DNA from 2 places in the Uliginosibacterium sediminicola genome. Region 2 is predicted to be linked to the other one. Evidence: predicted binding sites of a transcription regulator. Region 2 holds the regulator's gene; the other holds the start of a gene.
What was found. The regulator sigma-54, encoded in region 2, starts transcription at its own class of promoters, with help from an activator protein. The targets are predictions, from matches to a motif close to TGGCACGCTTNCTGCTNA.

Region 1 (11,477 bases), on a different contig from region 2:
GATCTGCCGCTGGCCATGCAGGTCAAGCTCTTGCGCGTGATCCAGGAGCGCCGCGTGCGCCGCGTTGGCGATACGCAGGAGCAGGCTGTCGATGTGCGCATCATCTCGGCCACGCACAAGAATCTCAAGGCGCAGGTCGATGCCGGGCATTTTCGCCAGGACTTGTTCTACCGCCTCAACGTAATCGAACTGCAGATGCCGGCGCTGCGTGAGCGGCGTGAAGACATTCCAGCGCTGGCGCACAACATTCTGGAGCGCATGTCGGCTGCTTCCGGCCAGGCTGCGCCGATGCTGACCTCCGGCGCCTTGCAGGCGCTGCAGCGCTATTCATTCCCCGGCAATGTCCGCGAGCTGGAAAATATTCTGGAGCGCGCCATGGCGCTGGCGCTGGGCGATACCATCGATGAGCCCGATCTGCGTCTGGAGCCCGAGTGCGGGCCCAGCGAGGAGAGCGGCAGCGTGCATGGCAATCTGCAGGACTATCTGGATCGCGTCGAGAAGCAGGCCATCATCGAAGCGCTGGGGAAAACCGCGGGCAATCGCACGCGCGCGGCGCAATTGCTGGGCGTGACATTCCGCTCCCTGCGCTACCGGATGGAGCGCCTGGGCATGAAAGACGCCTGAAACAGGCGGCTTTAGACGCTGCCGAGGATGCGCGAGCCCGGACGCATGCGCGACACACCATCCGGCCCATAGGTGGCCGGCTGATCGGCGTGCGCCATCAGGAAGGCGAGGGCCTGGTGATTGTGCTTGAGCCGCTCGGTGATGATGCGGCCATTGGCCACATTGAGGTCGCGCGCCTGGGTGACCACGGCAAGAAAGTCCTGCCAGGTGGCCAGGTGGGCCTTGCCGACAAACTGCTCAATGCCTTCGCGGTCTGCTGTGACACGCGCCTGGGTCAGGATGCCACTACGCACGGTCGCCAGCTGGTCAAGCTGTCGCGCCAACTGACCTTTGCGCTCTGCAAGGCCGAACAGTGGTTCCATGTCCGGTTGCAGCAGAATCTCGCGCTCCTCGTTGAGAAGCTCGATGAATTTCTTGACCAGCTCACGCTCGGCGCCCAGCAGGGCGAGCAGACGCTGGCGCAAGGCGCCTAGGTCGTTAGCCGTGTTCACGCGGCACTAGGTTGCGCAGCCAGCATCTGACGGACACTTTCAATCAGACCGTCAGCGACTTTTTCCGGATCAACCTGGAAATCACCATTGCTGATGGCTTGCTTGATTTCGTCCACCTTGCCGTTGTCGACAATCGGCGCTTGCGAGAGGATCTCGTTATAGCGCTGCAAGCCGCCAGACAGGGCAACCTGGGTCGTCGCGGCGGACGCTGACGAGGTGCTCGATGAGCCGCTCTCGCGCGCGCTGCGCGTTCGGTTCTCGCCAGTTACCTGGCCAGATGATTTTATTGAATTATCGATTTTCAAAGCGTTCCCCAATCATTCGATATGAACTCAAGGATAGGGCAGTCCAGTATTCTGGATCCACCTTCACACCGGGCATAACGGGCAAAGTGATGCAAACTTTAGCGCTTTTTCAGCGTTTGAGCCATGCTTGCCGGGAAAGTCTGCCGTCGGCCCTGTCTGGTTTAGCGGAAGATCGACAGGCCTGCTTGAGCGCCTGACGACGAAAGGCGTGATATACGCTACGAAGTGGAAATGGATATGTCTGAGAAGGGGCTGGTTTGAGTCGTATTCTGATCTTGTATACCGGCGGGACGATTGCCTCGGCCGGTCAGCCGCTGGCGCCCATGCCGGTCGCGCTGTTTGCCGAGGTGCTGCGCACGCGCGGTTTGTTGCCGCCCGCCGCACACTGTGAGTTGCGCGCACTGGATAAACCGCTGGACAGCGCCAGCATGCAGCCGGCCGATTGGGGGCAGATCGCACGCAGCCTGCTGGCAGCCTGGTCGCACTTCGATGGTTTCGTAGTCTTGCATGGCACCGACACCCTGGCCTGGACGGCCGCAGCGCTGTCCTATTTGCTGCCGGGTATCGACAAGCCGGTGGTGCTGACGGGATCACAGTATCCGTTGGCGTATGAAAACTCTGACGCACCACGCAATTTCAGCGATGCGCTGGCCGTGGCCGCCACCGCGCAGCTGCAGGAAGTCATGGTGTGTTTTGCCGGTCAGGTGTTGCGTGGCAATCGCGCGATCAAGCGCAGCGCCCAGGCGTTGGAAGCCTTTGTCTCGCCGCGTTGTTCGCCTTTGGCACGGGTGGAGGACGGTGTCGTCAAGCTGGACGCGCAAGCCTTGTTGCCGGCGCGCCGCGCGGAGCAGGCGCTCTCGGAACGGCGCACTGCGCTGCTGGCCGAGCTGGTGGAGCTGGAGAAGGGCTTGGCCGCCGCCACAGTCTGGGTGCTGTGCGTGCATCCGGGCTTTCCGGTCGCCATGCTGCAGGCGGCCTTGAGCTTGCCGGCGCCGCCGGCAGCCTGGTTACTGGTCTGTTATGGCAGCGGCAATGCGCCGCAGGATGAGGCCTTCCTCGCGGCCCTGGCCGCTGCACAGGCGCGTGGCATTGCCCTGTTGGCGATCAGCCAGTGCGAGCATGGCCGGGTCGAGATGATGACTTATCAGGCCGGCAGCAGTCTGGCTGCCGTCGGCGTGGTGGGCGGTGCGGACCTCTGCCTGCCGGCAGCACAGGCCAAATTGGTCCTGCTGCAGGCGCGTGGTTTGCGAGGCCAGGCCTTGCTGCAGGCGATGCTGCAGCCGCTGGCGGGTGAGCTTGTCGTGTGAGTCGCGTTGAGATGTTTTTGTCATTGGCGGGTGCGGCGGCGGGCGGCTAAGTTACGCATTGAATTGCGATAAAGCTTGCCAGCGCAGGCGAAGCAGTGCACAGTGCGCCCAGCGATCATTAAGTCAGTCCTGTTGTCTGGTCAGTACCCGCCGTTTTCCGGTATTCCGCCCTTCATCTCCCTGTCATCTTGAATCGTCCCTCGGGGCATAGCCCAAACACGTTTCAGGAGATAGGCATGGCAATCGGTACAGTCAAGTGGTTCAACGACGCTAAGGGTTTTGGTTTCATTACGCCGGATGATGGCGGCCAGGACCTTTTCGCACATTTCTCTGCAATTCAGAGCGCAGGTTTCAAGACCCTGACCGAAGGTCAGCGCGTCAATTTCGAGCTCGTCAATGGCCCCAAGGGTCAGCAAGCTTCGAACATCACAGCAGCTTGATTATTGCTGTCAGTCAGCGCAAAGCCCGGCGTGAGCCGGGCTTTGCGCTTTTCATTTTTGCAAGACCTGTTGCAGGTCCTGCCTACTCGGACACTCATCATGGCTAAGGAAGAACTCCTTGAAATGCAGGGCGTTGTCGCGGAAGTGCTGCCGGACTCACGTTTTCGCGTGACTCTGGAAAACGGCCACCCGCTGATCGCCTACACCTCGGGCAAGATGCGCAAGCACCATATCCGCATCCTCGCCGGTGACAAGGTGACGCTGGAGATGTCGCCCTATGATTTCAGCAAGGGCCGTATCACTTTCCGCCACATCGAACAACGTGGTGGTCCCGCACCACAGTCGGCACCGCGCAGACGTAACTGATCTGGCTGCCCGGTCTGCTGGCCGGCGGCTCTACTCGGCGACTTCGACGATGCCGTCTGCGCCGAGCACACCCACAATGACGCGGCCGTTATCGAGGCGGACGCGTGTAACTTCTCCCTGCATGGCGGTATTGAGCGCGCGACCGCCATTGGCGACCGTGAAGCCTTTACCACGTGCGATGACCTTCACTTCCTGACCTGCGCGTACGTTGACCGTTGCCAGCAGATAGACGCTGCGCAAGCTCTGCCCGCTGTTCAGTGCTTGTCGCGCATGGCGACCGATCACGCTGTCGAGCTGAGTCAGGATGTCGCTGGGCATGCTGCTCAGCTCACCCTCGACCAGGCGCACATCGTCAATGCCGATCGCCTGTCCGCCTGCGACAGGCCGCGCCATCACGACATAGCTTCCAATGACTGAAACCCTGGCGCTCAGATAGAGCGAGGCAGCCGGCGTTTCACTGCAGCGCAGCCCGACCGTGATGCGCCCCCAGTTCTTCTGCGCTGCCGGGACAAAGGCTTCCGGCTGTTTGCAGTTGGCCAGGGGATTGCGCGCCGAGGGCGTCGCCACACTGATGTTCACTTGTCCGGCAAGTCCCTGAGCACGTTCGCGCAGAAAGCGCTCGGCCAGCTCGCGCAAAGCCTCGGGCGTTGCAGCCTGGGCGGTGCTTGAGAGCAGGAGCGCGCAGAGCAGGGCGGTGATGACGGGCTTCATGGTTTGACTGGCAGAACAGTGCTCGCCGGAATTGGGCGCTAGCCCGATTCAAACACGGATCAAGTGCCGCTCGGGCGCAGAACAGATCCACCAAAACACCCTACTTCCATTGACCGGCAATGTTTGCCGTTGCCTGCCGCCGCACTGCCGGGGCGAGCTGCCGTTTTGCCGCTTTGTAAGTGGTATTTGGCCGTTTTTCGATCGTTTTGGCGCTGGCACGGAAGCTGCGATATGCCTGTCGAGCACGCGGTCCATTGCCGCTGGATTCGGGAGACGGAAATGTTCAGGAAACAAGGCAAGCGTTTTGCAGAGCCCAAGCTTGATCAAGGTCCGGTGCTGGTGAACAACAAGAATTCTGGAGCAGAGCAAATGAGCAGACTTGACGACGCATTGCGCTTTCATCAGACCGCGCTGGATCTGCGTTCCCAGCGTCAGGCGCTGATTGCTTCCAATATTGCCAACGCAGATACGCCGAACTACAAGGCACGCGACATCGACTTCGGCAGCGCGCTGCATGGCGCCTTGGCCGGCCGCGTTGCTCCGCTGGCTTTGTCGACCACTGCAGCCAACCATGTGGCCGCTGCCGGCGTTGCCACTGCGCCGAATCTGCAATATCGCCCGGAGACGCAATCGAGTGTTGATGGCAACACCGTGGATATGGATGTGGAGCGCGCCGCAATGGCTGAAAACACGCTGCACTATGAAGCCAGCATTTCATTCATCAATGGCCTGCTCAAGAGCATGCAGGCGGCGATTACGGGTCAGGGCTGAGGAGTCGCATCATGAGCCTGTTTGATGTTTTCGGAATCGCCAGTTCGGCCATGCATGCGCAGTCGCTGCGTCTGAACACCACGGCGAGCAACATGGCCAACGCCGATAGCGTAGCGGGGCCTGATGGCCAACCCTATCGCGCCAAACAAGTGGTGTTCCAGGCGCGTCAGCAAGGCAACAACCCCTATGCTCAGGGCGTGCAGGTCTTGCAGGTGGTCGAAAGCGCTGCGCCCTTGCGCATGGTGTACGACCCGAAGAGCCCGGCGGCCAACAAGGATGGCTATGTCTCGATGCCCAATGTGGATGTGGTGGAGGAAATGACCAACATGATCTCTTCTTCGCGGGCTTATCAGACGGATGTTGAAATGATGAACACCGCTAAAACAATGCTGCAAAAAGCACTCACCATCGGCTCCTGATCGAGGTTCCCATCATGACCACCACTACTTCCACGAATTCGAGCACGACAGCGGATATTTACGCTGCCATCAATGCGGCGAATACTGCATCGGGTTCGTCGAGCTCGACCAGTTCGAGCAGCTCGACGACGAAGGACTCTACTGCAACCTCGCAGGCGAGCTTCCTGAAGCTGCTGACCACGCAGTTGCAAAACCAGGATCCGATGAATCCGACGGACAACGCCGAGCTGACCTCGCAGATTGCGCAGATCAATACCGCCAGCGGTATGGAAAAGCTCAATACAACAATGAACACGCTGCTCTCCGGCTATAAGTCCAGCGAGTCCTTGCAAGCGGCTTCAGCCTTGCTGGGGCACTCGGTGCTGGTCAAGGGGGATCAGCTCAATCTGTCCAGCGGTATGGCCGTCGGCGGTTTCACGCTTGAAGAAGCGGCAGACAAGGTGGTCATTTCGATTCTGGATTCGAGCGGCAAGGAAGTTGCCAGCGAAACCATGAGCAAGCAGGACGCGGGTTCGCACGACTTCGTCTGGAACGGTCTGAGCACCGACGGGACGACGGCCAAGGATGGCACCTACACCATGAAGATTACGGCTACTGCAGGCAAGGACACGATCAAGTCCAGCGCTCTGGAGATGGCCACCGTCACGAGCGTGATCAATTCGGATTCTGGCGCAAGCATCGATGCGGGGCGGTTCAGCAAACTCGCTCTCACCGATGTTGTCCGTATCCTCTAGTCTGGAGATATCAAAATGGCATTGCAAAGTGGTCTTTCCGGTCTGAACGCCGCAGCAAAATCGCTGGACGTCATCAGCAATAACGTTTCCAACGGCAGCACGGTTGGTTTCAAGCTATCGTCATCGGTGTTTTCGGATCTGTTCGCCTCGGCGATCAATGGTGCGGCATCCTCCACCCAGGTGGGTATCGGTACCTCGATCAGCAAGGTGGCGCAGCAGTTCTCGCAAGGCAATATCTCGACGAGTAGCAATCCGCTCGATATGGCCATCAATGGCGACGGCTTCTTCCGTCTGTCCGATGCAGGCACCATCAGCTTCACCCGCAATGGTCAGTTCCAGCTGGACAAGAATGGTTATGTGTCGAGCTCTTCCGGGCTGCACCTGACCGGCTATGGCGTGGATGCCAATGGCAAGATCGTCGCCGGCCCCTTGTCGGACATTCGCGTCAATAACGCGATCCTGCCGCCGGTTGCGACCGGCCAGAGCTCTGCGGGCACGGGTATCGAGATCCAGATGAACTTCAACGCGGCCGATGAAGTGAAGACCGATAGCGCCGGTACTGCCGTGGCGACCTTCAATCAGGCGGACGGCACCACCTATAACTTCTCGACTTCGGTCAGCGTCTATGACCAGAGTGGCGCGCAGCACAGTCTGGGGCTGTTCTTCCAGAAGCAGTTCCCGGGTACCAGTACCACCGACTGGAAGATTTACACCTCGGTTGACGGAGGGACTGCAAGTACGACGGCGCAAACGCTGACCTTCGACAATACAACGGGCAAGGTCAGTGGCTCTGGCTTGCTGTCGATTGGTATCGACATCGATCAGTCCGTCTATACCGCGCCTGACATGACCGGTGTTCCGCTCAACTTCACGGGCTCGACGCAGTACAGCGGTTCCTATGCCGTCAATAGTTCGACGCAGGATGGTTACGCCGCAGGTCAGCTCTCCGGTATCGCAATCGATGCCACGGGTGTGGTCAAAGGCAAGTACAGCAACGGCCAGACGACCAATCTGGGTCAGGTGGTGCTGGCCCACTTCGCTGATCCGGGTGGGCTGCAATCTGCCGGCGGCAATCTGTGGTCGGAGTCTGCCGCATCGGGTCAGCCGCAGGTCGGCGCGCCGGGTACCGGTCAGCTTGGCGCGATTCAGTCAGGTGCTCTCGAAGACTCCAATGTGGACCTGACGGCTGAGCTGGTGAACATGATTACGGCGCAGCGCAACTACCAGGCCAATGCGCAGTCGATCAAGACGCAGGATCAGCTCATGCAGACCCTCGTCAATCTGCGTTAAACCTGATTAGACCGAGCTGATTGCCGATCAACCCACGCGAATCACGATGCTTCGATCATGGATAAACTGATCTACACCGCAATGTCCGGCGCGAAAGCCACGATGTCTCAACAGACCTCGGTGGCGCACAACCTGGCCAATGCCACGACGACCGGTTTTCGCGCCGAGCTGCATCGCTTCCGTGCGGTGAATGTGCAGACGCCGGCTTTGCCGACGCGTGCTTTCGCCGTGGATGCCAGTGTGTCGAACGATCTGAGCACGGGTCCGTTGGAGCGCACTTCGGCGCCTTATGACGTGGCCATTAATGGCAATGGCTGGTTCGTTGTTCAGGGCGCTGATGGCAAGGAAGCGTATACGCGCAATGGCCACTTCACGATTGATCCGGAAGGCGTGTTGCGGACGACCTCCGGTTTGGCCGTGATGGGCGATGGCGGGCCGATCACCATTCCGCCGGACAACAGCATTGAAGTGGGTCAGGACGGCACCATCACCACCACGCCGCTGACCGGCGCCAAGACCAGCGCCAGCGCGATCGCTCGTTTCAAGCTGGTCAATCCGGCGGCCGCTGATCTGGTGCGCGGCGAGGATGGTCTGTTTCGCACGCAGACGCCAGCGGCGCAGGATGATTCGGTACGTGTTTCTGGCGGCTATCTGGAAGGCAGCAATGTGAATGTCGTCGACCAAATCGTCAGCATGATGTCGCTGGCGCGGCAGTTCGAAATGCAGATCAAGATGCTGGATACCGCACAGCAAGACGACAAGGCTGCGACGGCGATCATCAGTCGCTGAGCACTGGCACCAACATAAGGAGTAGCTGAAATGATGAACGCATTGTGGGTGGCCAGAACCGGACTCGACGCACAGCAAACCCAGCTGGACGTTATCTCCAACAACCTTGCTAACACCAGTACCAACGGTTTCAAACGTGCGCGTACCATTTTCGAGGATCTGCTCTACCAGAACCTGCGTCAGCCCGGCGCGCAAAGCTCGCAGAGCTCGACCATCCCGACCGGCTTGCAGATCGGCACTGGCGTGCGTCCGGTGGCGACCGAACGCATCCAGTCCCAGGGTAATCTGCAACAGACCACCAATACCAACGACCTGGCCATTCAGGGGGCCGGCTTTTTCCAGGTGCTGATGCCTGATGGCACGACGGCTTATACGCGTGATGGCTCATTCCAGAAGGATTCGCAAGGCCAGCTGGTGACATCCAGTGGCTACCCTTTGCAGCCGACCATCACCATTCCCGCAGATGCGCTGAGCGTTACCGTGGCCAAGGATGGTACGGTCAGTGTGACCCAGCCGGGTTCCACCGCGACAACGCAAATCGGCGCCATCCAACTGGCGACCTTCGTCAATCCGGCAGGTCTGCAAAGCCTCGGTGAAAACCTCTTTGTCGAGACTACGGCCAGTGGCACGGCCACCGCCTCAACGCCCGGTACCAATGGTTCGGGTACGGTGAATCAGGGCTATGTCGAAACCTCCAACGTCAATACCGCGGAAGAATTGGTGAACCTGATCCAGACGCAGCGCGCCTATGAATTCAATTCGCGCATCGTGCAGACCGCCGATGCCATGCTGGGCAAACTCAGCTCACTGTAAGAATCGCTTGAGGCCATCATGAAGGCTTATTTTCACAAGCTGGTCTGCCTGTTGCCCATGTTCTGCTCGGCATGTGCCTTGATCACGCCGACGACGGCCGTGCATCAGCCGATGACGGCGCGCCCCGAACCGGCTCCGGCAGCAGTGAGCGGCGGCTCGATCTTCGGTTTGGCAACCCGTCCTTTGTTTGAAGATCGGCGTGCCCGTCTGGTGGGCGATACCTTGACCATCAATCTGGTCGAGAGGACCCAGGCCAGCAAGAACGCCAACGCCAATGCCACGCGCAGCGGCAGTACCAATGTCGGCTTCAATACGGCGCTCGGCGTGCCGGGCAAATTCCTCTCGCCCTTGTCGGTCGCGGGCACTGACGATACTTCGTTCTCTGGCAAGGGTGCGGCGGCGGCCAATAATGCCTTTACCGGCACGATCACCGTGACGGTGATCGAGGTTTATCCGAACGGCAATCTGCTGGTCTCCGGCGAGAAGCAGATAGCCATCAATCAAGGGCAGGAATTCATACGTTTTTCCGGCGTTGTTAATCCGGCCTATGTGACAAGCTCCAACTCTGTCCAGTCCGTGCAGGTCGCGGATGCACGCGTCGAGTACAAGGGAAGCGGTTATATCGACGAAGCCCAGACCATGGGCTGGTTGCAGCGCGTGTTCCTCAACGTGCTGCCGTTCTGAGTATCTGGTCTGCGTCACCTGGCGTAGCGCTTTCGATTTGCGGAGTTGATCATGAATGCAGTTGTGCGTCTTGCCCTCGGCGTATTGGTGGTGCTGACAAGCGCACTGGCACAGGCTGAGCGTGTCAAGGATCTGGCGACCATTTCCGGCGTGCGCAACAACCAGCTGATCGGCTACGGTCTGGTTGTCGGCCTCGATGGCACGGGGGACCAGACATCGCAGGCGCCCTTCACCACGCAGAGCCTGATCAACATGCTCGGCAATCTCGGCGTCAGCATTCCGACCGGAACGACTCTGCAGCTCAAGAACGTTGCGGCGGTCATGGTGACCATGCAGATGCCACCGTTTGCCCAGCCCGGGCAACAGTTCGACGTCAACGTCTCCTCGCTCGCCAATGCCAAAAGTCTCAAGGGCGGCATGCTCTTGATGACGCCGCTCAAGGGCGCTGACGGGCAGGTCTACGCCGTAGCTCAAGGCAGTCTGATCGTCGGCGGCGCCGGCGGCCAGGCGGGTGGTACGACCGTCACCATCAATCATCTGTCCGCCGGTCGTGTGCCGGCGGGGGCGACGGTTGAGCGCCCGGTCGAGATGCAGGTCGGCCAGGGCGACTCGATCATGTACGAACTTGGCGCCTCCGACTTTGGCACGGCACAACGCGTGGCTGAGGTGATCAATGCTAATACCCAGCCGAATACCGCCTGGCCGCTGGATGGCCGGCGCATCCAGGTGCGCGCGCCTGAGTTGCCTTATGAGCGCGTGGCCTTCATCGGCAAGATCGAAAATCTGGAAGTGGTGCCCTTGTCTGGCGCTGCGCGCGTGATCATCAATTCACGCACTGGTTCGGTGGTCATGAATCAGGCCGTGGCCTTGCAGGAATGCGCTGTTGCGCATGGCAATCTTTCCGTGACGGTGAGTGACAATCCGCAAGTCAGCCAGCCCAATGCGCTCTCTGGCGGCACTACCGCGATAACCAACAACGGCAGCGTCGACATCAAGCAGGGCGGCGGTGGCTTCGTGCGCTTCAAGCCGGGCGCGAATCTGGCCGAGGTAGTCAAGGCACTCAATTCGGTGGGCGCCAATCCGCTGGACATGATCAACATTCTGCAAGCGATGAAGGCTTCGGGCGCACTGCGCGCCGAGCTCGAAGTGATCTGAGCCCATTCCAGAGGACTTTAGGACATGATCGACCAGGTCAACACATTCGACGTCAATGCGCTCAGCGCGCTCAAGCGCGCTGCGCGCGAGAACACCCCTGAGTCGATCAAGGCGACGGCCAAGCAATTCGAGGCGCTGTTCCTGCAGATGATCCTCAAATCCATGCGCGATGCCTCGCCGAAAGACGGCATGTTCGATAGCGATGCAACGCGTTTCTACCAAGGCATGAGCGACCAGCAGATGGCCGGTGTGCTGGCGCAAAAAGGCGGCATCGGGCTGGGCGCGGCACTGGAGCGTCAGCTGATGCTGCAGGCATTCGGTAATACGCCGCCGGCAGGCAGTAGCGCCGCCACCACGCCGCAGGCTCCAGCGACACCGCTTGTCCCGGCAGCTGCTGCAGCGATCAGCGCACAGGTGACGAACGCGAATGCAGCGAACACGAGCTCGGGCGTGCAGGCGACTGCAGACGCTGCAGGCCTGAACGGTGACCCGCAACAGTTCATCCGCGCGCTGTGGCCGCAAGCGGCCGATGCTGCGCGTCAGCTGGGTGTGCCCGCACACTTCCTGCTCGCGCAGGC
Region 2 (11,477 bases):
CAAAGGCTCGTCCTGCCCCATACGGCGCTGCAGGTGCACCATGAGGCGCAGACGCATCTTGCGCCGGCAAGCCGTCTCGCCAAAGATCGTGCGGATGTTGAGAATGCCCAGGCCGCGCACTTCAAGGAAGTCCTTGAGCATTTCCGGGCAACGCCCTTCGAGCACACCCGAGGCAATGCGCGAAATCTCGACGACGTCATCGGCCACCAGGCCGTGGCCACGCGAGATCAGCTCCAGCGCCAGCTCCGACTTGCCAGCGCCCGAGTCACCGGTGATCAGCACGCCCAGCCCCAGCACATCCATGAACACGCCGTGCAGGGACACGCGCTCGGCCAGGCGCCGCGCCAAGAAAGAGCGCAGTACTTCGATGACGCGCGCAGACTCCAGCGGCGAGGCCAGCACCGGCACGCCGATGTCCTCGCAGTTGCGGCGGATGATATCCGGCACCTCGCAATCGTCGGCGACGATGATGGCCGGCGGCGGCGCGGCGAGGATCGCCAGCAGATGATGTTCAAGCCTGTCCCGCGCCTGCTTGCGTGCCCAGGCGAACTCGGTTTCACCGATCACCTGCAGGCGTGTGGGATGGATCAGATTAAGGTGCCCGACCAGATCGGCCGCCCACACGCGATCGTCGTGGACGGTGATGTAGGAATCCAGGCGCCCGGCGACGTGGCGCAGGCGCAGAGCTTCCCGATTGGCCTCAAACAGCTGGGCGACGCTGGTTCGCCGCATGCGGATCCCATTGCACAAAGAGTTGGTGGAGTGCGGCTGCATCGGGCGCGCTTGCCAGCGCTTCGCGGAAATCGCGGTCGCTGAACATGGTGGCCAGTTCGGAGAGCAGCTGCAAATGACTTTCGTTGGCCTGCTCGGGCACCAGCATGACGAAGATCAGGCCGACCGGCTTGCCGTCGGGCGCGTCAAAGGGAATCGGCTGGGCCATGCGCACGAAGGCGCCCAGAGGCTCCTTGAGTCCCTTGATGCGGCCATGAGGAATCGCAACACCCTGGCCGAGGCCAGTGGAACAGAGCTTTTCGCGCTGCAAGAGCGCATCACCAACGCGCTTGGCGGCGATGCCGGCGCGCGTTTCAAACATCCGGGCAGCGGCTGTGAACACAGCGGCTTTGTCAGACACCGGACTGTCGAGCACAACACTGTCCGGGATCAGGATCTTGGAAATCAGATTCATGGGGCGAGGTCGGCCACGTGCGCTGCGCAAAAATACGAAGTGTGATCAAACCCGATACGCCATGCCTTGGGAGCGATTGTTAAGCCCGCATGACGCCGCTTTGACGCGCAGATTATATGCCTGGGATTTTCGGCTGGTCGAGAATATCTTTCCCGCTGCGCGGAAAAGTTTGCAGCCCCTCCGCGCGCGGCGGAGGGGCGCGGGAATCAGCTCTCTACAGCGGGCTGATGGTACTTGACGGCCTCACGGCCATGATCGGAGGTCTTTTCCTTGTGCTTGACGACTTGCCGGTCAAGCTTGTCGGTCACACTGTCGATGGCGGCGTAGAGGTCTTCGTCAACGCTTTCAACGAAGATCGTGCGGCCACGTACATGCACCGTCACTTCCGCTTTCTGCCTGAGCTTGTCCACAGAGAGGATCACGTGGGTGGCCGTGACATGCTCAAAGTGGCGAATCACCTTGTCCAGCTTGGCTGTGACGTAATCGCGAATGGACTCGGTCAATTCGAGATGATGGCCGGTGATATTGAGATTCATGAAGTGCTCCTTCAGATCGACTTGCGCTGACTGACCGGCGGGATATTGAGCGACTCACGGTATTTCGCAATCGTTCTGCGAGCCACCACAATGCCCTGCTGGCCCAACATTTCAGCAATCTTGGCGTCAGACAGCGGTTTTTTGCTGTCCTCACCTGCCACCATCTGACGAATCAGCGCGCGAATCGCCGTGGCGGAGCAGGCACCACCCGTGTCGGTAGACACATGACTGCCGAAAAAATACTTCAATTCAAAAATCCCGCGCGTTGACGCCAGGTACTTCTGCGTCGTCACGCGTGACACCGTCGATTCATGCAGTTCCAGCTCTTCGGCAATCTCGCGCAAGGTCAAGGGGCGCATGGCGACCTCGCCGTGATCGAAGAATTGCCTTTGTCTCTCCACGATAGCTTGTGACACGCGCAATATCGTGTCAAATCGTTGCTGAACGTTTTTGATCATCCATTTCGCTTCTTGCAGCTGCGTCGACAGCGATCCGTTGATGCCGCGGTTCTGTTGAAGAATATCGGCATAGACCCGATGAATCCTGAGCCTCGGCATCGCTTCGGGGTTCAGATTAGCGGTCCAGGCGCCACGGAATTTGCGCACGATCACATCCGGCACGATATAGCGCGCGTCCAGCGGCGCGAAGGCCGCGCCCGGATGCGGGTTGAGGCTACAGATGAGTTCGTGCGCGGCACGCAGCTGGTCGTCGTCACAGGACAGGCGGCGGCGGATCTTGACGAAATCGCGCGCACCCAGCAGTTCAAGACATTGTTCAACGATGTCGATGGCCAACTCGCGGGTCGGCGTCTTTTCGCGCGCCTTGAGCTGCAGCGCCAGGCACTCCTGCAAGCTGCGCGCGCCGATGCCGACCGGGTCGAAGTGCTGGACGTGGCGCAAGGCGGTGACCAGTTCTTCGAGCTCGACTTCCCACTCTTCGGGAATCAGCGGCAGCAGCTCTTCCAGCCCTTGCAGAAGCATGCCGTCTTCTTCGAGCGCCTCGATGATCAGGCGGACCAGGGCGCGGTCGCGATCCGGCAGGGGCATCAGCGCAAGCTGGCCTTCCAGATGGTCGCGCAGCGAGGTGGTCGCAGCCTGGAATTCCTGGAAGTCGGAGTCGTCGTCACCATCGTTGTTGCGCGTACCACTCGCTTCCGAACGCCACTCGGCGGCTTCGCCGATGTCGTCATCCGAGACCGAATCATAGGCTTCGGTGATGGTGTCGGGCATTTCGACCGTGGTCGCCGGCTCGAAATCCTGATCGCCATTGGCCAGATGCTCGCTGGTCTCGAAGGCCGCCGCAACGGCTTCGGCGGTCGGCATTTCGAGCACCGCCGGCGCGTCCCCGCCTTCCTCATCCGCACCTTCGCGTTCAAGCAAGGGGTTTTCGAGCAGCATGCGCTCGATCTCGACATTGAGTTCCAGCGTGGAGAGCTGCAACAGCTTGATCGATTGCTGAAGCTGCGGCGTCAGCGCGAGTTGCTGGGAAAGGCGGAGCTGGAGTGAGGGCTTCATCGGGTGCGTATCAACAACTACAGTCGGAAATGTTCGCCGAGATAAATCTGGCGCACCTGGTTATTTTGCACAATTTCCTGCGGCCGGCCACCGGCCAGCACCTCGCCGGCATTGATGATCCAGGCGTGGTCACAGATCCCCAATGTCTCACGCACATTGTGGTCGGTAATCAGCACACCGATGCCACGCGCCTTGAGAAAACCGATGATCTTCTGGATGTCGATCACGGCAATCGGGTCCACGCCGGCAAAGGGTTCGTCGAGGAGAATCAGTTTGGGTTGCGAGGCCAGCGCACGGGCGATCTCCACCCGCCGCCGCTCGCCGCCGGACAATGCGATGGAGTCGGCGTTCTTCAGATGGCCGATGTTCAGCTCGTGCAGCAGGGAATCGAGGCGCGCCTCCTGCTCCTTGCGCGAGAGCTTTTGCAGCTCCAGCACGGCGAGGATGTTCTCGGCCACGGTGAGCTTGCGGAAAACCGAGTTTTCCTGCGGCAAATAAGACAAACCCATCTGTGCACGGCGGTGCATGGGCAGATGGGTGATTTCGGTGGCGTCCAGATAGATATGGCCGCCGTCGGCCTTGACCAGGCCGACGATGGTGTAGAAGCAAGTCGTCTTGCCCGCACCATTGGGACCCAGCAAGCCTACCACCTCGCCGCTGCCGACCTGGAAGGACACGTCCTTCACCACGGTACGCGATTTGTACCGTTTGCGTACGCTCTCAACCCTCAGCAGACTCATCAACAGGATCTCTCAACAACGTGCGGACAATGTCCGCGGAAAAACCACGCGATTGCAGGAAGCGGGCTTGTCTGGCCCACTCCTTTGCATCGCCGGGCACCTGCCCGAACTTTTTCTGCCAGACGCCACGCGCACGGCTGAGCTCATCGTGCTCGAGCACTTCATCGAGCGCGGCGCGCACCTGCTCGCCGGCAACGCCACGCTCCTCAAGCTCGCGGCGGATGCGTGCAGCGCCCAGACGCGCCGCCTTGCTCCGTACATAGCTTTCGGCAAAGCGCTGATCCGACTGAAGCCCGGTCTCGGACATGCGTTCAAGCACGGCGTCGACATCGTCGCCCTCACTGGCTCGGGCCTCCAGCTTGCGTCTGAGTTCCAGGCGCGAATGCTCGCGCGTGGCCAGCAGACGCAAGGCTGTCGATTTGAGCGATTGGGCGGCGGGCTTCTTCACTGCGCAAAACTTTTACTCGCCCTTGACCTGCATGGCGGCCACACCAACGGCTTCGCGGATCTTGTTCTCGATCTCGCGGGCCACCTCGGGGTGTTCGCGCAGGAATTCGCGGGCGTTGTCCTTGCCCTGGCCGATCTTCTCGCCGTTGTAGGCGTACCAGGCGCCGGACTTGTCGACGAATTTGTGCTCGACGCCCATGTCGACGATTTCGCCTTCGCGCGAGATGCCTTCGCCGTAGAGGATGTCGAAATGCGCTTCCTTGAACGGCGGCGAAACCTTGTTCTTGACCACCTTGACCTTGGTTTCCGAACCGACGACTTCGTCGCCCTTCTTGATCGTGCCGGTACGGCGGATATCCAGACGCACCGAGGCGTAGAACTTCAGCGCATTACCGCCGGTGGTGGTTTCCGGGCTGCCAAACATCACGCCGATCTTCATGCGGATCTGGTTGATGAAGATGACCAGAGTGTTGGTGCGCTTGATGTTGGCGGTCAGCTTGCGCAGCGCTTGCGACATCAGGCGCGCTTGCAAACCGGGCAGCTGGTCGCCCATCTCGCCCTCGATTTCGGCGCGCGGCGTCAGCGCGGCGACCGAGTCGATGACCACCAGATCGACGCCGCCGGAACGCACCAGCATGTCGGCGATTTCCAGTGCCTGCTCGCCGGTGTCCGGTTGCGAAATCAACAGTTCGCCAACATTGACCCCCAGCTTTTGCGCATAGGTGATGTCCAGCGCGTGTTCGGCATCGATGAAGGCCGCTGTGCCGCCCAGCTTTTGCAGCTCGGCCGTGACCTGCAGGGTCAGGGTCGTTTTACCGGAAGATTCCGGACCGTAGATTTCCACCACGCGTCCGCGCGGCAAGCCACCAATGCCCAAGGCGATGTCCAGACCCAGCGAGCCGGTCGATACGGCCTGGATGTCAGAGACGACCTCACCATCGCCCAGGCGCATGATGGAGCCCTTGCCGAATTGTTTCTCGATCTGCGCCAATGCAGCGTTCAATGCCTTTGCCTTGTTGTCGTCCATGCAAGCTCCTGGTTCGTGTCGCGTTGAGTCGACCAAATTATGGCACAGAGCTTGCGTGCTGGCCGCAGCAATCTTGCACCTCTCAACTTACATGCCAAGGCCACATGGCAAAGCCATCCCGCCCTGCCCCGCTCGTGCCGCGAAGCCTGTCTTCATTGTGATAACTTGCATCCGGCAACATATTTTCGTGTCGTCTTGAAAGAAATCACTGATAGATTGGCGAGCTGTTGAAAACGGACCGATCAACATGGCGGCGCTACGGCAACGTTGCGCTGGAAACGATGCTGCACATAACAAAAATCAGCACAGCGCTGATCCTCGGCAGCCTGCTGGCCGCCTGCCACCCCAAAGAAGCTTCCAAAGAGACGGGTAACAAGGAACACAGCACGGCGAGCGCAGCCGGAAGCAGCGCCAATGCCAGCGCCGCCCGGCCGCAGCCAGTCACCACAGTGCTCTCGCGCATCGATACCGTGCCCATCGTGCTGTCTGCGCAGGGCAATGTGTTATCGCTTGACGAAGTCGATATCCGTCCGCAGAAAACCGGCATGATCAGCAAGATCCACTTCACCGAAGGCGACGAGGTCAAGCGCGGTCAATTGCTGTTCTCGCTCGATGATCGCGAAGATCAGGCCAATGTCAAAAAGGCCGAGGCCACCCTGGCTGGCACGCAGTCGCAGATCGTCATCGCGCAACGCGAACTGACGCGCAACACCGATCTGTTCAATCAGAAGTTCGTCTCCAGCGCGACGGTGGACACCTCGCGCAGCAAGCTCGAAACCTTGCAATCGACACTCGACCAGAACAAGGCAGCGCTGGATCAGGCGCGTGCGGTACTGTCCTACTCATCCATCCGCGCGCCCTTCAACGGTCGTGCCGGTCGCATCGACGTGCGCCCGGGGTCGCTGGTGCTGGCCAACACGACCATCTCCCTGGTCAAGATCACGCGCATGGACCCGATCGGCGTCAGCTTCAATCTTGCCGAGCGCGACCTGGTCCGCTTGCGTGCCGCCCAGCGCAATGGGCCGGTCAGCGTCCAGGTCGACGTGCCCGGCCAGCGCGACGAAGCGGTCAAGGGCAAGGTCGTCTTCATCGAGAGCACGGTCGACAAGGTCTCCGGCACCATCGGTGTGAAAGCCGAAATAGACAATGCCCAGCGCAAGCTGTGGCCAGGGCAATACGTCACCGTCCGCGTCAATGCGGGCCAGATCAACGACGCCCTGGTGTTGCCGCCGCAAGCCATTGTGAACGGCCCGAACAACCGCTTTGTCTACATCGTCAAACCCGACATGACGGTCGCCCAGCAGCCCATCGAGCTGGTGCGCATCGCCGGCCGCAACGCCATCGTCACCGGCATCGAGCCGAACCAGAAGGTGGTGCTTGAAGGCGCATCGAATCTGCGCCCGGGCAGCACGGTCGTCGAAGTACCGGCGGGCGGCCGCAATGGCAAGGGCGGCAAGGCTGAACAGTCGGCCCCCGCGTCCGAGTCGGCACCTCAGGCGGGCGAGAAGAATGGCGCCAAAGCTGCGGGTAGCACACAATGAAACTGGCCGAACACGCGATTGACCGGCCCGTCGCGACAACCCTGTTGTGGCTGGCGATCATCCTCGGCGGTTTCGCGGCGGTATTCCGCCTGCCGATTGCCGCCCTGCCCTCGTTCAACCAGCCGACCATCAACGTCAACGCGCAGCTCTCCGGCGCCAGCCCGGAGACCATGGCCTCCTCGGTGGCGATGATTCTGGAGCGACAGTTCTCGACCATCTCGGGGCTGCGCACGATGACCTCCAGCAATACGCTGGGCAGCACCAATCTGACCCTGGAATTCGAGCCCTCTCGCAATATCGATGCGGCCGCGGTGGACGTGCAGGCGGCGCTGTTCCGCGCATCACGCCAGCTGCCAACCGAAATGACGACGCAGCCGACCTATCGCAAGGTCAATCCGGCTGACGATCCGATCCTGTTCATCTCGATCAGCTCGCCCTCGATGTCGCTGGACCAGCTCAATGCCTTCGCCGACAACATCATCTCGCCGACCCTGTCGACACTCGATGGCGTCGCCCAGGTCAGCATCAACGGCCAGAAACGCTTTTCGGTGCGCGTCAAAGCCGATCCGGAAAAGCTCGCCGCGCATGATCTGACGCTCGCCGAAGTGGCCAGCGCACTCAAGGCGACCAATGCCAATACGCCGGTCGGCACCCTGGAAGGCCCGCGCCAGACCCTGATCATCAACGCCAATGATTCGCTCAAGTCGGCGGCCGAATTCTCGCGTGCGGTAATCGCCAGCAAGAACGGCATCTCCATCCGCCTCTCCGATATCGCCCAGGTCGAGGACAGCGTCGAGAACCTGCGCAATGCCAGCTGGGTCGATGGCGAACGCGCCATCACCTTGTCGGTACAGCGCCAACCGGACGCCAACACCGTCGCCGTGGTCAATGCCGTCAAGGCGGCACTGCCCGGTCTGCGCGAGCAACTACCGGCCTCGGTCGAGATCAAACCACTCAATGACCGTGCCGTCGCCATCAGCGACTCGATCCATGACGTGGCGCTGACCATGGGCCTGACCATCGGCCTGGTGGTGCTGGTGATCCTGCTGTTCCTGCGCCGGCTGTCGGCAACCCTGATTCCCTCGGTCTCGGTGCCAGCCTCACTGCTGGCCACTTTCGGCGTAATGCTGTGGGCCGGCTACTCGCTCAACAATATCTCCCTGATGGGCTTGACGATTGCCGTGGGCCTGGTCGTCGATGATGCCATCGTCGTGCTGGAGAACATCGTCCGCTACGTCGAGCAAGGCATCAAGCCTTATCAGGCGGCAGTGCGCGGCGCACGGGAAGTGGGCTTCACGGTAATCTCGATCTCGATCTCGCTGGTTGCGGTGTTCATCCCGATCTTCTTCATGCCGGGCACCATCGGCCTGTTGTTCCACGAGTTTGCGGCCGTCGTCTCGATTTCCATTCTCGTCTCGGCAGCCGTAGCACTGACCCTGATCCCGATGCTGGCGGCACGCTTTGTCTCGCATCATGACGAGAGCAAACCCGACCCGCTGTGGAGCCGGCTCTTCGAGCGCGGCTTCAACGCCGTGCTGTCAGCCTATCGCCGCACGCTGATGGCTTCGCTCAAGCTGCGCTGGCTGATGCTGCTGATCGCTGCCGCCACCTTCGCCGGCACAGCGGTGCTCTACATCACGCTGCCCAAGGGCTTCTTTCCGGAAGAAGACATTGGCCAGGTGCGGGTGAACATCCAGGCCAGCGCCGACATCTCCTGGCAAGCCATGCGCGAGGTGCACGAAAAGGTGCAGGCGCGCGTGCTCAAGAGCGACTACGTGGCGCAGTCGGTCTCCAACTCCGGCGGCGGTTTCGGCGCATCCAATAATCGCAGCTCGATGTTCCTCACCCTCAAGCCACAGAACCAGCGCCCGCCGATGAAGGACGTACTGGAGAGCTTGCGCAAAGCCACCAGCGGTATCCCTGGCGTGCAAGTCACCTTCACTGCAATCCAGAATTTGCGCATCGGCGGCCGCAGTTCGAATGCGCGCTTCCAATACACCCTGCAATCGGTGGACTTCGACAAGCTCAGCGACTGGGCCGATCGGCTGCAGCGCAAAATGCGCGAATCGCCCTTGCTCAAGGACATCAATAGCGATGCTGATCGGCGTGGCCTGCAAGCACGCGTCGTGGTTGACCGCGACCGCGCGCAGAACATGGGCGTGGACATGCAGACCATCCGCGAGGCGTTCTACAGCGCTTTCGGTGAACGTCAGGCCGCCAGCATCTACCTGCCCGAAGACACCTTCTACGTCATCCTGCAGCTGAGCGACGAAGTGCGCGCCAATGAAACGGGCCTGGAACGCATCAAGGTACGCGCCAAGAACGGCACCCTCGTACCGCTTTCTGCGGTCGCCACGGTTGAGCGCCGCGCCGTCAATACTGCCGTCAACCACCAGGGGCAATTGCCTGCGGTGACCCTGTCATTCAACCTTGCGCCGAATGTCACGCTGTCACAAGCCATCGACGAAGTGCGCGCGCTCAAGGCCTCGCTCAACATGCCGCAGGGCGTGTTCGGCGACTTCGCTGGCGACGCTGCGGTCTACCAGTCCTCGCAAGGCACCCAACTGTGGCTGATCCTGGTCGCGATTGCGGTCATCTACGTGGTGCTCGGTGTGCTGTATGAAAGCTGGATTCATCCGATCACCATTCTGGCCGGCATCCCCTCGGCCGCCGTTGGTGCCCTGCTGGCGCTGAAGCTCGTCGGTCTGGAGCTCTCCTTCATCGCGCTGATCGGCATCCTGCTACTCATCGGCATCGTCAAGAAAAACGCCATCATGATGATCGACTTTGCACTCGAAGCTGAGCGCAAACACGGACGCTCACCGCGTGAGGCCATTGTCGAAGCCTGCACGCTGCGCTTCCGTCCGATCATCATGACCACGCTTGCCGCTGTGATGGGTGCGCTGCCGATTGCACTGGGTCTGGGCGCGGGCGCCGAACTGCGCCAACCGCTGGGCGTTGCCGTGGTCGGTGGTCTGTTGTTCTCGCAGCTGATCACGCTATACATCACCCCTGCCCTGTATCTTTCCTTCGACTGGCTACAGCACAAGCTGGGAATCGGGCAGGCGCCCGGTCACCATCGCGTGCGTCACTGAGCCGCAGCACATGAGCCAGACGCAAGTCCAGGCCTTGTTGCAGCAAGTCCAGCTCGACGCCGCGCTGGACCTGCTGAATGAATGGCTGCAGCGCGAGCCCCAGTCAACACTCGCGCTGCAGTACCAAGGCCTCACCCGGCTCTGGCTGGGCGATGCCGTGGCAGCCGAAGCCAGCTTTCGCGCCGCACTCGCCCTCGATCCCACGCTGCCGCGCAACCAGGCCAATCTGGGCATCAGCCTGCTCGCCCAGCAGCGTTATGCCGAAGGCCTGCCGCTTTACGAAGCACGCGATCAGGTCGACGGCCCGCGCTTTCCGGGGCTGACGGCGCAGCGCCGTTGGCAAGGTGAAGCACTGGCCGGGCGGCGCCTGCTACTGGTGCGGGAACAGGGCTTTGGCGACCAGATCCAGTTCATCCGCTTCGCAGCCGAACTCAAAGCATTGAGCGCTGGCGCCGTCATCGCCTCCGTCTCGCCGGGCCTGGGCAGCCTGCTCGCCAGCGCGCCCGGAGTGGACGCGCTGAGCGAAGGCGACATCCCCAGCGAGGCCTACGATCTGTGGTGCCCGCTGATGTCCCTGCCCTGCCTGCTGGGCATCGCTGCACCGCCTGCGCCAGCCCGCCTGCCCTATCTGCACGCACCCGCCGCGCAGCACCAGCACTGGCAACAGCGCATCGATGCATGGGCTGGTGACAAGCCACGCATCGGCGTCGTTTGGGCCGGCAGCGCGCAGAGCGCAATCGACACCCGCCGCACCCTGCCTGCCGCACTGATGCTGGAAATCCTGCACGCGCGCGGCCAGGCCGTGGCCTTTTCACTGCAACTGGGAGACGCAGCGCTGACGCTGATCGATCAGCAAATCGCCGCCGGCCTGATTCCCCTGTTCGATTTGCTGCAGGATTTTGCCGATACCGCCGCAGTCATCGAACAGCTTGACCTGGTGATCAGCGTCGATACCGCTGTCGCCCACCTCGCTGCTGCGCTGGGCAAGCCCGTCTGGCTGCTGCTGCCGGTTGGCGCGGACTGGCGCTGGGGACAAAGCGGCGAGCAAACGCCGTGGTATCCGAGCATGCGCATCTTCCGGCAAACACAGTACGGCAACTGGCGCGACGTCGCACTCAGCGTCGCCGGCGAGCTGCAACGCGGTCTCGCCTGATCGTCCACGCCCCACTTTTGCACCGACACGGCATCTATTCGCCCAAGCCTTCCCTGTTGCGGTGCAGGACGATTGACGTGCCCTGCGCCCTCCTTTAAGATCGCCCGGTCTTTGACAGCACGCAAACTTTGCCTTGCTGATAAAAAAATGAAGGCAAATTTGCAAAGGCACCAGCCTGCGATGTTCACGCCCTTCCTCAAGCCTGTAGCGCTCCAGATTGCAGCCATGCTGCTCGGTG

Region 1: a site for sigma-54 is predicted at 4,458-4,475, ahead of flgB (flagellar basal body rod protein FlgB). Genes of this name have one in related genera too.

The regions. Positions count from the first base shown of each region.
Region 1 is NZ_JBDIVE010000002.1:433,592-445,068, reverse strand. It holds gene ABDB84_RS05945 (sigma-54-dependent transcriptional regulator) at 1-624, shown strand, start outside; gene ABDB84_RS05940 (flagella synthesis protein FlgN) at 636-1,115, opposite strand; gene flgM (flagellar biosynthesis anti-sigma factor FlgM) at 1,112-1,420, opposite strand; gene ABDB84_RS05930 (asparaginase) at 1,678-2,727, shown strand; gene ABDB84_RS05925 (cold-shock protein) at 2,964-3,167, shown strand; gene infA (translation initiation factor IF-1) at 3,267-3,533, shown strand; gene flgA (flagellar basal body P-ring formation chaperone FlgA) at 3,564-4,244, opposite strand; gene flgB (flagellar basal body rod protein FlgB) at 4,614-5,015, shown strand; gene flgC (flagellar basal body rod protein FlgC) at 5,027-5,434, shown strand; gene ABDB84_RS05900 (flagellar hook assembly protein FlgD) at 5,449-6,168, shown strand; gene flgE (flagellar hook protein FlgE) at 6,184-7,458, shown strand; gene flgF (flagellar basal-body rod protein FlgF) at 7,516-8,247, shown strand; gene flgG (flagellar basal-body rod protein FlgG) at 8,278-9,060, shown strand; gene ABDB84_RS05880 (flagellar basal body L-ring protein FlgH) at 9,079-9,744, shown strand; gene ABDB84_RS05875 (flagellar basal body P-ring protein FlgI) at 9,796-10,899, shown strand; gene flgJ (flagellar assembly peptidoglycan hydrolase FlgJ) at 10,924-11,477, shown strand, end outside.
Region 2 is NZ_JBDIVE010000001.1:432,565-444,041, forward strand. It holds gene hprK (HPr(Ser) kinase/phosphatase) at 1-732, opposite strand, end outside; gene ABDB84_RS02050 (PTS sugar transporter subunit IIA) at 701-1,186, opposite strand; gene hpf (ribosome hibernation-promoting factor, HPF/YfiA family) at 1,393-1,722, opposite strand; gene ABDB84_RS02060 (RNA polymerase factor sigma-54) at 1,734-3,236, opposite strand; gene lptB (LPS export ABC transporter ATP-binding protein) at 3,254-3,976, opposite strand; gene recX (recombination regulator RecX) at 3,957-4,424, opposite strand; gene recA (recombinase RecA) at 4,437-5,450, opposite strand; gene ABDB84_RS02080 (efflux RND transporter periplasmic adaptor subunit) at 5,732-6,991, shown strand; gene ABDB84_RS02085 (efflux RND transporter permease subunit) at 6,988-10,086, shown strand; gene ABDB84_RS02090 (glycosyltransferase family 9 protein) at 10,097-11,239, shown strand; gene ABDB84_RS02095 (ATP synthase subunit I) at 11,420-11,477, shown strand, end outside.